DNA from 4 places in the Guyparkeria hydrothermalis genome. Region 2 is predicted to be linked to each of the others. Evidence: predicted binding sites of a transcription regulator. Region 2 holds the regulator's gene; each other region holds the start of a gene.
What was found. The regulator sigma-54, encoded in region 2, starts transcription at its own class of promoters, with help from an activator protein. The targets are predictions, from matches to a motif close to TGGCANGNTNCNTGCTT.
Positions count from the first base shown of each region.

Region 1 (4,207 bases), 1.1 Mb from region 2:
AGCCGCTCGTTGACGCGGTAGAACACCCACGTGCCGTCGCGGCGCACCTCGGCGATGCCCGCCTCGCGCAGGTGGGCAAGGTGCCGGGAGATCTTGGGCTGACTCAGGTCGAGCGACATGGTCAGTTCGCAGACACACAGCTCACCCTCCCGCAGTAACAGCATCAGGCTTCGCAGCCGTGTGGAGTCGCCCAGTGCGCGAAAAAGGGCCTCGGGTTGTATGTTCGCTTCTCTATTCACGTGGGTATGTGTCCGTTGTAATGAGATTGATTCAGTTCGGGTTCCTGAGTGAATGCCCTTCATCTCGGCAGCTCTCTTTTTATTGCCTACAATCAAGAGGGCAAAAAGGCGCAGGAGTTCCATATGAAGTGGGAACACATTGAGGGCAACTGGCGATCGTTCGTTGGTTGTGCCGAGGAATACTGGGGTCGTATCACGGGCGACGAGTTTGCCGTGATCGAAGGGAAGAAGCAGGAACTGATCGGCAAGATCCAGCGGCGCTACGGCGTGAGCGAAGCGGAGGCACGGGAGCAGATTCGGGAGTTTCGGGAGAAGTTGAAGGAAAAGCTCGGCCCTGACGGTGTGCCCACGGAGGACTGCAAGTCCTTGAAGGATTCGGGAGACTGACCCTCGTCTTGCTCTCGTCGCTCCGTTGCCCACAAAAAACGCCCCGCAAAAGCGGGGCGTTGTCATTTCCGGTCGCCGGGCGGGCCCGGCGATTACAGCGCGGCTTACACGCTGTAGTACATGTCGAACTCGACCGGGTGCGTGGTCATCCGCAGCAGCTGGACTTCCTCGCCCTTGAGCTCGATGTAGGCGTCGATCAGGTCGTCGCTGAAGACGTCGCCACGGGTGAGGAATTCGCGGTCCTCGTCCAGGGCCTTGAGGGCTTCGTCCAGGGAGAAGGCCACTTCCGGGATATCCTTCTCTTCTTCCGGCGGCAGGTCGTAGAGGTTCTTGCTTGCCGCTTCGCCCGGGTGGATCTTGTTCTGGATGCCGTCGATGCCGGCCATCAGCATTGCCGCGAACGCGAGGTACGGGTTGGCGGTGGAGTCCGGGAAGCGCAGCTCGACGCGGCGCGCCTTCGGGTTGGCGACGAACGGGATCCGGATGGAAGCCGAGCGGTTACGGCTGGAGTATGCCAGCTTGACCGGCGCTTCGAAGCCCGGAACCAGACGCTTGTAGCTGTTGGTTGACGGGTTGCAGAAGGCGTTCAGTGCGCGGGCGTGCTTGATGATGCCGCCAATGTAGTAGAGCGCCATTTCGGACAGACCCGCGTAGCCGTCACCAGAGAACAGGTTCTTGCCGTCCTTGCCCATGGACTGGTGGACGTGCATGCCGGAGCCGTTGTCGCCGACGATCGGCTTGGGCATGAAGGTGGCGGTCTTGCCGTAGGCGTGCGCGACGTTGTGGATCACGTACTTGAGATCCTGGACCTCGTCGGCCTTCTTGACCAGCGTGTTGAACGCGACGCCAATCTCGCACTGGCCGGCGGTTGCGACTTCGTGGTGATGTACCTCGACGTTCTGGCCCATCTCCTCGAGCACAAGGCACATGGCCTGGCGGATGTCGTGCAGGGAGTCGACCGGCGGTACCGGGAAGTAGCCCCCCTTGACGCCCGGGCGGTGGCCCATGTTGCCGTCTTCGTAGACGCGTTCGGCATTCCACGCGGCTTCCTTGGAGTCGATCTTGACGAACGAGCCGGACATGTCCGAGCCCCAGCGAACGTCGTCGAGGATGAAGAACTCGTTCTCCGGACCGAAGAAGGCGACGTCGGCCAGGCCGGAGGACTGGATGTAGGCCTCGGCGCGACGAGCGACCGAGCGCGGGTCACGGTTGTAGCCCTGCATGGTGTCCGGCTCGATGATGTCGCAGATGACGATCAGGGTCGGCTCTTCGGAGAACGGGTCGATGTTGGCGGACTCGGCGTCCGGCATGAGGATCATGTCCGATGCGTTGATGCCCTTCCAGCCGGCGATCGAGGAGCCGTCGAACATGACGCCTTCTTCGAAGGTGTCCTCGTCGATGTGGCTGGCCGGGTAGGTGACGTGCTGCTGCTTGCCCAGCGTGTCGGTAAAGCGGAAGTCGACGAACTTGACGCCGTGCTCTTCCATCATGGTCATGACTTTGTTGGTCGCGTTGGACATGGAATCCTCCGGTAGACGTTGAATCTCGAAATGCGGCGGGCGCGGTGCGCGCGGCGAACTGCCGACATGATCCGCTGATGCCCGACTTGGTGCAAGAAAAGCAGAAACCGTGCCGGTTTGCATGACCGGGGTGCGGTGGTTTGCGGTTTCGGCCCGGGGGCGTGACCTTGTTCCGCAACTGCCTGATTATGCGCGGCTGTCACGAGCCGCCGCTGTGTGGCCGGTCATTCAGGTCATGAATCGGCGAGGGGTCTGCCGGGTACGTCGGCCGCTTCATGCACCAGTAAGGTGCGACAGCCATCCGCAACGCACCACGATGAATCACGGCCCGGCCGTGCGGGTGCCTCGTTGAGGTGGTGTTGCCGAAGATCGGGAGGCCGGGTGATGCGGGCAGTCGACGGCAAGGCAGGTCATGCCCTGACGGCAGGCCTGCGCGCAGGCAAGTAGTGCCAGCCGTCGGCACAGGGCCGCACAACCGGTCTCGCTGCGGTCGAACAGCTCGGCGGCCGACAGCTTGCCTTCGGCGATGAAGCGGTCGAGTTCGTCGTAGCGGAAGTCGGCGATCACCTGGTCCTGATCGCTGGCGCGCACCTCGACCCGATCGCCAACAGCTCCGCAGTGGTGCATCAGTCGCATGGCCGCCCCCCCCCGGTGAATCGTTACGGTTCGTGCAAACGATAACGATTCCCGTTCGCGGAAACAATGCCCGCTTACCAGGGGATGGTGGTGCCGTCGATGTCGATGAACCGCCCGCGGTCGGCTTCGCTCAGCTCGGCCATGTTGTGGCGCAGTCCGGCGGCGCTCTGGGCGGTGGTGATCTCGGCGTGCGGGCCGCCCATGTCGGTCCATACCGAGCCGGGATGGAGCGCGACGACGTTGATGCCCCGGGGTTCGAGGTCGATCGAGGCGCTCGTGATCACCGCGTTGACCGCCGCCTTGACCGCCGCCTTGCTGGAGCGGTAGATGTAACCACCGCCCGAGCCGTTGTCGCCCGTCGAGCCGACCTTGCTCGAAAGAATGCCGATCTTCTTCTCCTCACTGCGGGCAACCTGCTCGGCGAACGCCTGCATCACGAGCATCGGCGCGACGCTGTTGATGCGGAACACCTCCAGCCAGACATCGACGTCTTCGACGTTGCCGAAGGCGGCACCGCGTGGGCTGTAGATGCCGGCGTTGTTGATCAGCCAGTCGATCGATTCGTCCGCCAGTTCGCGGGAGAGCGCATTGATGGCGGTCGGATCACCCACGTCGAGTGCGTGGCGTTCCAGCGTGGCCGGAAACTGTTCGGCTAGCTCAGTGAGCTCGGTCGAGTCCACCGGGTGGTGAGCGGTGGCGTGGACTCGCCAGCCGTCGTCGAGGAGCTGGCGAGTCAGTTCCAGGCCAATGCCACGGTTGGTGCCGGTGATCAGTGCGGTCTTCACCCGGTTTGCCTCCTGTTGATGTCAATCAGTGTCATTCGGCGACCCGGAGCACCAACTCGCCTTCCTCGACCTGCACGCGCGCCACGCCGTCGGCCAGCGCCTGCCAGAAACCCGGATCGTCGTCGAACTGCTCGATCAGGTCGACGCCCTTCAACCCGCCGATCCACGCATTGGGTAGTGGCACCCGGAAAGGCACATGCCGGTGACGATCACGTCCAGTCGGGTATCGCCGTTGGGCGTGGGCACCTCGCGGACTTCGGCGCCGGCCGTCAGGCGCAGGGTCTGCCCGCCCATCGCCGGGAAATCCGGTGGTAGTGGCACCAGCAGTTTGACGCTTACGAGATCCCGGGACAGGTCGACGGCCAGGCGGCGGGCCAGTTCGGTGTTGCGGGCGATGATGGCTTCGAGTTCACGCTCGTCGGAACGCACCTCGCGCGGGCCGGTCGCCTCACGGTATGGCTCGGGCCGCAGACGGCCCTGCGAGTCGAACTCCTCTGCTTGCGGGGCGAAGCGATCATCGGCAGGCGCGCGATCGGCCTGGACGCCAAGCGAGGCGAGCCTCTGGTCAAGTGCTGCTCGGCGGCAACGAAGCGATCAAGCTCAGCATGGCGGAAGCTGGCGATCACCTGGTCGTGATCGC
Region 1 covers NZ_JAJSED010000001.1:1,938,216-1,942,422, forward strand. The annotation lists gene LV476_RS09025 (metalloregulator ArsR/SmtB family transcription factor) at 1-239, opposite strand, end outside; gene LV476_RS09030 (CsbD family protein) at 363-626, shown strand; gene glnA (glutamate--ammonia ligase) at 731-2,122, opposite strand; gene LV476_RS09040 (hypothetical protein) at 2,468-2,782, opposite strand; gene LV476_RS09045 (SDR family oxidoreductase) at 2,857-3,567, opposite strand; gene LV476_RS11240 (hypothetical protein) at 3,599-3,721, opposite strand; gene LV476_RS09050 (hypothetical protein) at 3,718-3,996, opposite strand.
Region 1: a site for sigma-54 is predicted at 2,245-2,261, ahead of glnA (glutamate--ammonia ligase). Genes of this name have one in related genera too.

Region 2 (4,207 bases):
CCTCGGCACTGTCCTTTAGCCACTCTATCATCAGGTTCTGGACGCGCTCGGCACTTTGCGCCTCCATGATGGTGTCACGCTCGTCCGGGTCGTTGAGATGTCGCGCCAACCGGCCGAGGATCTCCAGGTGCTGCTCGGGGCAGTCTTCCGGGATGACCAGGCCAATGACCAGCGTGACGGGTGCCCCGTCCGGCGCACCAAAGTCGACCCCTTCGCGCAGGCGAACCACGGCCCCCCGGGGCGTGAGAATGTCGTCGACGCGGCCGTGGGGGACCGCGATGCCGTGACCGATCGCGGTGCAGCCGAGTCGTTCGCGGGCCACCAGGGCCTCGAAGATTTGCGTGGCCTGCTGGCCACCGAGTTCGTCGTCCGCAAGCAGGCCGGAGAGCACTTCAAGTACTCGCTTGCGGCTCTGGTACAGCTCGTCGATCCGGATGTGGTGGATCGGAAACAGCTCGGCAGTATTCATTAAGCACCCTGTCGGTCGACTTGCCGCGAGGATCGCTCGCGGGTCGGGGCGGGAATGGTCGAGTCGGGGCGCATCATAGCTTGTTGTATTCGTGGTGCAACACCGACCTCGTGGCTCCTGCCAGGCGACGGTCATGCCGTGGGCCGTCGCCCGGCGTATCGCGGAGAGTCTGGTATCGCTCCCCGCGAAGGGTCAGCGGTGGCTGGTGAGTTTTTCTTTGTGCTTGACGATCTGCCGATCCAGCTTGTTCACCATGGCGTCGATGGACGCGTACATGTCATCGGTGACCGCTTCGGCGTGCATGTCCTGGCCGCTGACGTGGAGGTTGGCTTCGGCCTTCTGGGCCTCTTTGCGCTCCACGGTGAGAATCACGTGGATGTCTACCAGCTTGTCGAAGTGCCGCTCCAGCCGAGTGAACTTGTCGTGGACGTGGGCCTTGAGGGCCTCGGTAACATCGACGTGATGACCGGTGATGTCAATCTGCATAGACGACTCCTTTATATGGTATCTATATCAACCGCTTACGGTCGGTTGAGGAAGCGATCCCCATCGCTTCCCGGTACTTGGCGATCGTGCGTCGAGCGACGTCGATCCCCTCGTCTCCAAGCATGGTCGCAATCTTGGCGTCGCTCAAGGGCTTCTTGGGATTTTCTTCCTCGACTAGCTTCTTGATTCGTGCCCGTATGGCAGTGGCCGAGCACTCACCGCCGTCACTCGTGCCGACGTGGCTGGAGAAGAAGTACTTGAATTCGAACACCCCGCGGGGCGTGAGCATGTACTTGTTCGTCGTCACGCGGCTGACCGTGGATTCGTGCAGGTCGAGCGCTTCGGCAATCTCGCGCAGTACCATCGGCTTCATCGCGATCTCGCCCTGCTCGAAGAAGTCCATCTGCCGGCGAACGATCTCGCGGGCGACGTTCAATAGCGATTCGTTGCGGCTGCGCAGGCTCTTGATGAACCAGCGCGCTTCCTGAAGGTGGTTGCGGATGTAGGTCGCGTCCTTGCCGCGGCTGGAACGGTCGATCAGGCTGGCATAGGTCTGATTGACACGAAGCCGCGGCGCGATCTCGGGGTTGAGGTCGACGTGCCAGCCGTCCTCACGGTGCGTGACGATCACGTCCGGCCGGATGTAGTCGGCTGTCGTCTCACTGATGGACAACCCCGGGCGGGGATCGAGGACCTGGATCAGTCGCAGCGCGGCTTCGAGTCGCTCGCGGCTGATGCCGAGCCCCTTGGTGACATGCGGCAGTTCCCGCCGGGCGATTGCCTCGAGCCAGTCGCCGTCGAGCACGGCCCGGGCATCGGCTGCCGCCGGGTCGTCCGCGTATTTCTGATCAATCTGAATGGTGAGACATTCGGCCAGCGACCGGGCACCGACGCCGACCGGATCGAGCTGCTGGATGTAGTGCAGAGTGGCCTCGGCCTCTTCGATGTCGAGCTCCGGCAGTTCGTCCTGCAAAAGGGCGACGATCTCGTCGAGCGATTCTTCGAGGTAGCCCGTTGGCTCGATCGATTCGATCAGAGCGGTGGCGACGCGACGGTCGGATTCGGATAGCGACGCGAGGTGGACCTGGCTGAGCAGGTGATCTCGCAGGTTGTCCTCGCCGGTGGATTGCGTGGCGAAGGGGTCGTAGTCCTCGCTCGGTGCGCTGCTGCTCAGCGCAGTGGCACCGTCGGATTCGTAGTAGTCGTCCCATGACGAGTCGACCACCAGGTCCTCGTCCGCCGACTTGTCCTTGCGATCCTCGAGCAGTTCCTCGCCGGCCTGGGCGCCGGGGTCCTGATCCTCGGTGGACTGCGTCTCGGCGGACTCTTCCTCGCCCCGATCATCCTCGGCCACTTCGAGCAGGGGGTTGGTGTCCAGCGCCTGTTGGATCTCGAGGCTCAATTCGAGCGTGGACAATTGCAGCAGACGGATCGACTGCTGCAACTGCGGCGTCATTGCCAGCGACTGGCCCAGCCGCAGTTCGAGTCCGGCCTTCATGCCTGCCACGAGTCACCTCCGGCGAGATCCATTGCCGGCATCGGCGCACGTCGGGCGCCTTGCGGAACATGGGATGTCGGCCCGCAGGAGAGGGGCTGAAAACGGGGTGAGCATGCAATTTGCATGAGAGTCAGTTTAGCGGAATGTCACCCGGTTGTGCCAACGGTTCCCGCACCGGATCCGGGGCCTAGAGGGTGAAGTCGTGACCGAGATAGACATCGCGGACCGACTTGTTGGCGAGCAGCTCGTCGGCACTGCCGTGCGCCAGTATTTCGCCGTCGGAGACGATGTAGGCTCGCTTGCAGACGCCGAGCGTTTCGCGGACGTTGTGATCCGTGATCAGCACGCCGATCCCCCGGTCGCGCAGATGCTCGATGATGCGCTGGATGTCGATCACCGAGATGGGGTCGATGCCCGCGAACGGCTCGTCGAGGAGCATGGCGCGCGGGTTGGCCGCCAGCGCCCGGGCGATCTCCACGCGGCGACGCTCGCCACCCGAGAGGGCCTGGCCCTTGGAATCGGCGATGTGGGTCACGTTGAGTTCTTCGAGTAGCTCCTCGAGTGCCCGTCGCCGCCCGTTTCGCGTAAGTTCGCGGCGCAGCTCGAGGATGGCCAGGATGTTCTCACGCACGGTCAGCTTGCGGAAGACGGAGGGTTCCTGCGGCAGGTAACCGAGCCCAAGATGGGCCCGGCGGTCGATCGGCGTGTGCGTGATGTCCCGGCCGTCGAGAAACACGCCCCCCTGGTCGACTGGTACCAGGCCGACGATCATGTAGAAGCTGGTGGTCTTGCCGGCCCCGTTGGGGCCCAACAGGCCGACGATCTCGCCGGCTTCCACGTGCAGCGAGACATCACGCACCACCGGCCGCGAGCCATAGCTCTTCGACAGGGTGCGCGCTTCCAGCAGCGGGGCGTGGCGGGTGGTTCGCGGCATGAGCGCTTAGTCCCCTTTCTCGTCGCGGTTGCGTGGCTGCAGTGTCATCTCGACGCGGGCACCGCCATCGCTTTCGCCGGCTTCGACCACCTCGGTGTCGAGGTCGTAGGTGATGCGATCAGAGCGGATCTCGTCGCCGGTGCGCTTCAGCCAGGCATCGCCAGTAAGAATCACATTGCCGTTGGCGGTGCGGTAGTCGGCCTCGTTGGCCTTGCCCTCGACCAGGTTGCCCTGTTCGTCGCGCTCGCGGAAGGTCGCGGGGTGCCCTTCGAGCACGGCGCGCACCAGCTGGCCGTCTTCGAGATACAGGGTGGCTCGTTGGCCGGTGGCATGCAGGCTGCCCTGATCGATGACCACGTCACCGGTATACACGCTGGTGCCTTCCTGATACTTGGTCACCTTCTTGTCCGCTTGCACCTTGATCGGCTTGTTGCGGTCCGCCTTGGCGGCGAATGCCGGTGAGGTGGCCCCGGCCATGGCCAGCGAAAGGCAAAAGGCCGGAAGAAGAGCGGCTGCCTGCAAGCGAGAAGTCGAATTCGGAATGATCGCCATGATGTATTTCCTGTCTGCGCGTCGTGTCTGTGCGGATGCGCTCACTGGCGCTGTGCCTGCGGTTCGATCCGATCCCGTATCCGGTCGGATTGCGTCAAGATCCGCTCGTCCCAGTCGAGGTGGAAAGCGTCGGACTTGCTGGTCCAACGGCGCTCGCCGGATGCCCCCAACTCCTGCAGCGTGCTGGGGAGGTCGGTTCGGGCCACGTAGCGCTCGGGGTAGACCCAGAGCCGGTCGGTGCGCAGCTCCAGCCGACCACGGTCCTGAT
Region 2 covers NZ_JAJSED010000001.1:796,592-800,798, reverse strand. The annotation lists gene LV476_RS03705 (PTS sugar transporter subunit IIA) at 1-469, opposite strand, end outside; gene hpf (ribosome hibernation-promoting factor, HPF/YfiA family) at 662-955, opposite strand; gene LV476_RS03695 (RNA polymerase factor sigma-54) at 978-2,453, opposite strand; gene lptB (LPS export ABC transporter ATP-binding protein) at 2,641-3,387, opposite strand; gene lptA (lipopolysaccharide transport periplasmic protein LptA) at 3,394-3,939, opposite strand; gene lptC (LPS export ABC transporter periplasmic protein LptC) at 3,981-4,207, opposite strand, start outside.

Region 3 (4,207 bases), 700 kb from region 2:
TGATGACCGCCCCGACGTAGGTCTGGGGTGCCTGCCCCTTGCCGTCGACCGTGGCGCTCGCATTCACCGTGTAATTTCCCTCGGGCGCCATGCGCCCATCCTTTAACCGGCCATCCCAGGAAAAGGTCGCCCGGTCGGAGCCTTCTGCCGGCACATCGATCGTCCGTACGACCTGCCCGGTGGCGTTGGTGATGTCCACTCTCACCTCGGATGCACCCGTCGGCACGTCCACTGCGCCGAGGATCCCCGACGGAGCCTTGCTGCCGTCCGCCTGGGTCATGTGGTAGAGCTGCGCGGTATCGCCCTTGACGATGGCCGCCTTGCCCACCAGTGAGGAGGCCTGCATCACCTGGTTGGACTGCACGGACGACTGGAATCCCGAGACGGTCTCGTTCAGATCCTGAATGCCCTGCAGCGAACTGAATTGCGCCATCTGGGCCACGAACTGGGTATTGTCCATGGGCTTCATCGGATCCTGGTTCTGCATCTGCGTGGTCAGCAGTTTCAGGAAGTCCGTCTGGTCGAGGCTCTGCTTGTTCTCGCCCTTGCTGCCCTTCGCAGAGGCGAGCCCAAGGCCGGCATAGATATCGCTGTTTACGGAACTGGCCATGTCATATCCCCTGCGGTGCTACGCGCTTATTGGCCCTGGCCAAGCTGAAGCGTGCGCATTGCCAGCTGCTTGGTGGTGTCCATTACCTGCACGTTGGTCTGGTAGGTCCGCGAGGCGGAGAGCATGTTGACCATCTCCTCGACGGGGTTGACGTTCGAGCCGTAGACATAGCCGTTCTCGTCGGCGAGCGGGTTGCCCGGGTCGTGCTTCTGCACCGGCTGCGCCTGGGACTCCGTTATGCCGGCCACCTTCACGCCGCGGCCGCCGTTGGCCTCGAGTACCGTCTGGAATACCGGCTGGCGCGCCCGGTACGCCTCTTCGGGTGACGAGGCGTCCACGTTGGCATTGGCCAGGTTGGAGGCGGTCGTGTTGAGGCGGGTCGACTGCGCCGCCATGGCAGACGACGAGATGCTGAAAACGTCATACAAGCTCATGATTCACCTGTCTTGACTCCAAAAGTGGGATTCGCCCGGCGGATCACTGTCCGCCCAGGGCCTTCTTGATGCCGGAAATCCGGCTGCTGAGAAACGAGAGCGTGGTCTGATAGCCGATCGCATCCTGCGTGTAGCCGACGCGTTCCTTGTCCAGATCGACCGTGTTGCCGTCCAGCGCTGGCTGGTCCGGCACCGAGAACCCCTCGCGGATCGACGAGGACGAGGTGCCGCCCAGCTGCCGCGGATCACTGGTCGCCAGCTGCCCGGCGGCCCCGGGAGCGGACTTGGACTGCAATGCAGCCTCCATCGCGCGGTCGAACGACATCACCCGGGCCTTGTACCCCGGGGTATCGGCATTGGCGATGTTCTCGGCACGCATCTTCAGGCTGCGCTCCTGGAGCTTCAGCGCATCGTCGTGAATGCCAAACAGGCGGTCGTTGATGATCGACATCGAAAAAAACCCTCGACACAGCGTCAGTGCCGAGGGCTTATGCGATAAGCGTGCCAGCTTTTCGGTAGGGCCGAGCCGAACGAGCTCGGAAAGGTGGCTCGGTCAGTCCTTGAGCCGGTAGGCGGTGCCACCGGTCGGCAGGCGCTCTGCCGTGAAGCGGTCGCTGAGTTGGGTAAGGGATTCCGACGCGCCCAGGAGCAGGTAACCGCCCGGCACAAGTGTGTCGGCAATGCGGTTGATGATCTTGGCCTTGGTCTCGCGCGAGAAGTAGATAAGCACGTTGCGGCAGAACACCAGATCGTAGCGCCGGACCTCCGGGCGCAGTTCGAGCAGATTGCCCTGACGGAACAGCACCCGGCGACTGACCTGCGGAGAGATCTTCCAGCCTTCGCCCGTCTTGACGAAATATTGACGCTTGCGCTCCGGCGAGAGCCCGCGCCCCAGCGACAGGTCATCGAACACGCCCTTGCGCGCCTTCTCGACCACCGCCTCGGAGATATCCGTGCCCACGATCTCGAGATTGAAGGGCACCCGCTGTTCCTCGGCGGTGATGCTGATCGAGAAGGCCTCCTGCCCGGTGGAACAGGCAGCCGACCAGATGCGATAGCTCGATTTCTTGGCCGAAACGGCCTCGGGGAAGAACTTCTTTTCCAGGGCCGCGAAGGGGTAGCCATCACGAAACCAGAGCGTCTCGTTGGTGGTCATCGCATCGACCACGTCGCGCGCCAGGGTGCGATCGCGACGGGAGAGAAGCGTCTCGATCAACCCTTCCACCGACGCATGCCCCTGCGCACGCGCCACTCGTGAGAGCCGCGTTTCCACCAGGTACTGCTTGTCCGGGCTCAGCAGTATTCCGCTGTGCTGCTCGAGAAAGGCGGTGAATCGGGCGAAGGTTTCGGCCTTCATGCCCGCGGTCAAGCCTCGTCCACAGCGTGATGCACCTCATGGTGCGTGAGCGCCTCGCCCACGACGCGGGCGAGATCGTCCGGATGGAATTTCGGGATGAAGCGATCAGCACCCACCTGCTTGACCATGTTTTCGTTGAACACACCCGAGAGCGAGGAGTGCAGGATCACGTAGAGGCTCTTGAGCTTCGGGTCCTGGCGGATCAGCGACGTCAGGGTATAGCCGTCCATCGTCGGCATCTCGATGTCCGAGACGACCATGGCCAACCGTTCGAGCTGCTCCGGCTGCTTCTCCTTCCAGCGACGCAGGGTGTCGATCGCTTCCTGCCCGTTCTTCGTGACCACCGGGTGCAGGTGCATCTGCTCCAGCGTGCTCTCGACCTGCTTGCGGGCCACGACCGAGTCATCGACGACCAGCACCAGGTCGCTGCCCTTGGCGATCTCGCCGAACTGACCGATCACCTCGTCCGACACGGTCTCGGCCACGCCGACGACACGAGCGAAGATCTGCTCGACGTCGATGATCTCCACCAGCTGCTTGTCGATGCGCGCTACGGCCGTCAGGAAATTGGAGTTGTTGGTGCCGCTCGGCGGGGTGAGCACCTCCTTCCACGACAGATTGACGATGCGGTCGACCGAGTGGACCAGAAAGCCCTGCACCGCGCGGTTGTACTCGGTAATGATGACGAACGCGTCCTGCACCTGCTCTTCGGTCATCCGCCCCTTGCCGATGGCCTCCGACAGATCGATGACGGTGATGGTGTGACCGCGAACGTCGGCAATACCCCGGATGGAGCTGTCCGAGTGAGGCACGTCGGTCAGTTTCGGGCAGCGGATGACTTCACGCACCTTGAAGACGTTGATCCCGAAGCGCTGATCCGTGCCCAATCCGAACACCAAAAGCTCGAGTCGGTTGCGGCCGGCGAGCTGGGTGCGGGAATCGACTGATGACATCACGTTGCTTTTCACGACTTGTCCTGCCTTGGTGGCATTGGTGGGCTGGCTGATTCTTGTATTTTCCAGACGTCGTATCGGCCCCGGGGAGACAATCTTTAGCCCACCGGGAGAGAGGCTGGGACCCCGCCCATTCCTGCCTGTTTTCGGTAGGCGGACCGACTGTCAGGGCATGGTAGCGCAGACACACACCGCTTGCGTGCCGGTCGCCGCATGCGGGCGCGGTGGCATGGTAAATGCAAGATCCAGCGGCGTAATCCAACCCGTTCATGCTGCCGCTTTCCCATGACCCATTTCTCATGACCCAGTTACCCTCTCCCAACGATGCAATGCCAAGGCGCGAACCGGATCGGCGTGCGGCGAGTCTCCTCGCGCTTGTGCTGGTGACGGCCGCCGCGCTGCTGGCTGCCGCCCAGGCCACGGCGGCAGCCCCCGCGGCGCCTGCCAGCGTCCAGGCGCAGGTTGCCTCCGCCATGGACCGATATCTGGATCGACAGGGCGGTGACCGGGGCAACCTCACCCTGCGCGCTGACCGGCTCGACCCCCGCCTGCGGCTGAGCGTCTGCGACCAGGCACTGGAAATCAACGAAGGCCGGCCGCTCAACCTCAACCGCGGGCGGCAGACCGTCAAGGTAAGCTGCCACGGCAGCTCGCCGTGGCGCATCTACGTTCCGATCGAACTCACCCGCCGCCAGCAGGCCGTGGTCGCCGCCCGCCCGCTCGCCCGGGGCGACGTGATCACCGCAGCCGACCTGAGCCTGGCAACGGTCGACGCCAACCGGGCGCGACAGCGTTACTACACCGATCCACGGGAACTCATCGGCATGATGGCCACCCAACCGTTGCAGTCCGG
Region 3 covers NZ_JAJSED010000001.1:97,855-102,061, reverse strand. The annotation lists gene LV476_RS00515 (flagellar hook assembly protein FlgD) at 1-610, opposite strand, end outside; gene flgC (flagellar basal body rod protein FlgC) at 637-1,044, opposite strand; gene flgB (flagellar basal body rod protein FlgB) at 1,088-1,495, opposite strand; gene LV476_RS00500 (CheR family methyltransferase) at 1,598-2,401, opposite strand; gene LV476_RS00495 (chemotaxis protein) at 2,410-3,369, opposite strand; gene flgA (flagellar basal body P-ring formation chaperone FlgA) at 3,684-4,207, shown strand, end outside.
Region 3: a site for sigma-54 is predicted at 1,535-1,551, ahead of flgB (flagellar basal body rod protein FlgB). Genes of this name have one in related genera too.

Region 4 (4,207 bases), 900 kb from region 2:
GGTCGCTGCGCGCAACTGCCTGATGCCCAGCCCTGCGGCGCTGGCCGTCGCCCAGGACCGACTGGAGGAGAAGCAGTTCTTCGAGGGCCTCGGTCTGACGGTCGCCCCCTGGGTGCAGGTCGACTCGGTGCGCGACATCGTTCAGGGCGTGGCGCATCTCGGCGGTGCATCAATCCTCAAGACGCGTCGCTTCGGTTACGACGGCAAGGGCCAGGTACGGTTGGCCGATCCTGCCCATGCCGCCCACGAGGGCGGGCCGGGCAACCCCGGCGAGGCGGCCTCGGCCTGGGAGGCGCTCGGCGGCGTGCCGGCGGTGCTGGAGAAGATGCAGCACTTCGAGCGCGAGGTCTCGATCGTCGCCCTGCGCAGCCGCAGTGGCGAGCAACGCGTCTACCCGCTGGTAACCAACGTCCACCATCACGGCATTCTCTGGCAGACCACCGCCCACCGGGGCGATCCGCTGCAGGCCGAAGCCGAGCGTGCGGCGAAGCGGGTAATGGAGAAGCTCGACTACGTCGGCGTGCTGACGATCGAGTTCTTCGTCGTCGACGGACGGCTGGTGATCAACGAAATGGCGCCGCGCGTGCACAACAGTGGGCATTGGAGTCTCGGCGGGGCCTGCACCTCGCAGTTCGAGAATCATGTCCGTGCCCTGCTGGGCTGGCCGCTGGGCGATACCGACCCGCTGGGCGAAGTCGCCATGCTTAACCTGGTCGGGCGCCTACCGGACCCGGAGGCCGTGCTGGCCGTGCCGGGTACCAGCTGGCACGATTACGGCAAGACGCCGCGAGCGGGGCGGAAGCTCGGTCACGTGACCGTCACCGCGCCGGATGCCAATTCGCTCGAGTCGCGCCTCGATCAACTCCGGGGCCTGATCACGCCGCCCGGCGACTGAGCCCGTCTTACTCGTCGAGGGAGGGAATCATGCCCGACGTCACCGGATGGAACCCCCGCCTGCTGGCTTTGCCGCTGGGCCTGGTCGCGCTGATCGGCGTGGCCCTGCCGGGCTCGGCCGCCAAGGTCTACCAGTACACCAACAGTGCCGGCGAGACGGTATTCACCGACGAGCCGGTGGCCGGCGCCAAGGTGCACGAAGTCGAATCGGCGCCCGTCATTCCGATGGAGCCGGTCGAGCTGCCCGAATCGTCGCCGGCCGACGCGCCGGAGCAGACGGCCCCCGAGACGACCCCGTCGACCGGGGCGGCTCCTTCGACCCCGGATGCCGGTGCCCCCAACCAGCCTGCGCCCGAGCCGACGGCCTACCAGCGCTTCGAGATCGTCGAGCCCGTCGACGGCGAGGTGGCCAGTCGCCCTCACAACAGCATCACGATCGCGCTTGCCATCGAGCCCGCGCTGCAGCGGGACGACCGGGTGTTCATCCTGGTCGATGGCCAGCCGCGTATCCAGGACTCCAGCGGTCGGCGTCACCTGATCAACGGTCTTGCCTCGGGGCGCCACCAGCTGATCGCCCAGATCCGCCGCGACGGCGAGGTGCTCCGTGAGAGCGCAGCGGTGACGTTCTCGTTGGTCACGTCTGCACAATAACGGAGCGTTGGGCTATCTTCATGCACTAAGTGGGTGCGTTTAGCGCGTTCGTCTGAGTCGTTGCCCCGCCTCGGCGCTTGTCCAGCCCCGTCCCGGCGCGTTTTCTCCGTTTCCGTGCCGTGTCGTCCGGCCGGGCACGCTAATTGCACCAAAATAGCCACCCGCCCGGCAGGAGCGTCCTGCCGGCCGCCCGAGCCCGGTGGAGCAGTGCATGAACCCGAGAACCGAGCCCCGCCTTGCCGACACACTCAACACCGCGATCGTGGTGCTCGACGAGCGCAACCGGCCGATCTATCTCAATTCGGCGGCGGAGCAGTTCCTCGGCACCAGTTATACCGCGGCGCTGAAGTCTGGGTTCGACGCGGTCTTCGAGGCCAATCCCCTGCTGGTCGACACGATCCGTGAGGCGCTGTCCACCAGCCAGGTGATGACGTTGCGCGAAGTGGAGCTGGTGCTCGCGCACGAGCTGGTCCGGATCGCCGACTGCGCCATCACGCCGCGGCCTGACTACCCCCGTGCCCGGGTGATGCTCGAGCTCAACGACATCGAACGTCACCTGCGCATCTCGCGCGATGCGCGCATCAATTCCCTGCAGATGACCACCCGCCAGATGATGCGCGGGCTGGCCCACGAGCTGAAGAACCCGCTCGGGGGCGTACGGGGCGCCGCCCAGTTGCTCGAACGTGAGCTGCCCGATGAGCGCCTGACCGAGTACACCCGCATCATCCTGCAGGAGACCGACCGCCTGCGCGGACTGATCGATCGCATGCTGGGGCCGATCGACCGGCCCAATTTCGAATGGGTCAACGTCCACGAGCCGCTTGAGCAGGTGCGACAACTGCTGCGCATCGAGGCGGGTGACCGACCGCTCGACTGGAAGCTCGACTACGACCCCAGCCTGCCCGACGTATGGGCCGACCGCGACCAGCTGGTCCAGGTGCTGCTCAACCTCGCCCGCAATGCGGTCCAGGCGATGCGCGAGGGCGAGACCCCCAACCCCCGCCTGACATTCCGCACCCGCGTGCTGCGCCAGTTCACCATCCACGGCAAGCGTCACCGCCTGGCGGTGCGCATCGATGTCGAGGACAACGGGCCGGGTGTGCCCGACGAGCTAGTCGAGACCCTGTTCCTGCCGATGGTCAGCGGCCGGGCGGGCGGCAGCGGTCTTGGCTTGTCGCTGGCCCAGACCATCGCCGAACGCCACCAGGGCATGATCGAGTTCGTGCCCAAGCGCCGGCTCACGCGTTTTTCCCTGATTCTGCCGATCCACCCCGATGATGATTCGCCGGGTTCGGTGTCATCCGATTCTTCGAACGAGTAGACCTGCCATGCAAGCCGTTGCCGACAAGCCGACCGCGCCCCGCCTGTGGGTGATTGATGACGACCAGGCCATCCGCTGGGTGCTGGAGCGCGCCCTGGCCACCACCGACTTCGACGTCGAATCCTTCGACGAGGTGGCCGGCGCGCAGTCGCGTCTCGACCGGGGCGAAGCGCCCGACGTGATCTTCTCCGACATCCGCATGCCGGGCGAGGACGGCCTGAGCTTCCTCACCCGGCTGGCCGTCGAGCATCCGGAGATCCCGGTGGTGATCATGACGGCCCACTCGGACCTCGAGAGCGCGGTCGGGGCGTTCGAGAAGGGCGCCTTTGATTACCTGGCCAAGCCGTTCGACATCGACGAGGCGGTGCGGTTGGCCGAGCGGGCCTATGATGCCTCGCGGGAGCGGGCGCAGCAGGCCGCCGTGCCCGAGGAGGCTGAATCGGGCTCGGAGCTGATCGGCAACGCGCCGGCCATGCAGGAGATCTTCCGCGCCATCGGCCGGCTGGCACGTTCGTCGGTCACCGTGCTGATCAACGGCGAGTCCGGCACCGGCAAGGAACTGGTGGCCCGGGCCCTGCACCGTCACAGCCAGCGTCGTGATGGGCCGTTCGTCGCGCTCAACACGGCGGCCATCCCCAAGGATCTGCTGGAATCGGAGCTGTTCGGCCACGAGAAGGGCGCGTTCACCGGCGCGGCCACGCAGCGGCGGGGGCGCTTCGAGCAGGCCCAGGGCGGCACGCTGTTCCTCGACGAGATCGGCGATATGCCGCTAGAGCTGCAGACCCGCCTGCTGCGGGTGCTCTCCGACGGCCATTTCTATCGGGTCGGAGGCACCTCGCTGATCCAGAGCGACGTGCGCGTGATCGCCGCGACCCACCAGCGCCTCGAGGACCTGGTCAAGGAAGGGCGTTTCCGCGAGGACCTCTATCACCGCCTGAACGTTATCCGCCTGAAGCTGCCTTCCCTGCGCGAGCGGGTCGAGGACATTCCGCAGCTGATGCGCTTCTTCCTCGCCCGGGCCGCCGAAGAGCTGGGTGTGCCGGTCAAGGCCCTCACCCGCGCGGCCGAGGCCCGCCTGTGCGAGTACCCCTGGCCGGGCAACGTCCGCGAACTGGAGAACATCGCCCGCTGGCTAACGGTGATGGCGCCGGGCAACGAGATCGGCCTGGACGACCTGCCCGACACGGTACGCCAGGGCGGGGCCGGCGAGACCGGCGGCGAGGGCGACGACCAATTGCTGTCGCGCTGGACCAGCGACCTGTCGCGCTGGGCCGAAGCGCGCCTGAAGGCCGGCGACGAGGATCTGCTGGCCACCGCCGGCCCCGCCTTCGAACGCACCCT
Region 4 covers NZ_JAJSED010000001.1:1,693,721-1,697,927, reverse strand. The annotation lists gene LV476_RS07870 (5-(carboxyamino)imidazole ribonucleotide synthase) at 1-895, shown strand, start outside; gene LV476_RS07865 (hypothetical protein) at 925-1,545, shown strand; gene glnL (nitrogen regulation protein NR(II)) at 1,757-2,866, shown strand; gene ntrC (nitrogen regulation protein NR(I)) at 2,874-4,207, shown strand, end outside.
Region 4: a site for sigma-54 is predicted at 1,678-1,694, ahead of glnL (nitrogen regulation protein NR(II)). Genes of this name have one in related genera too.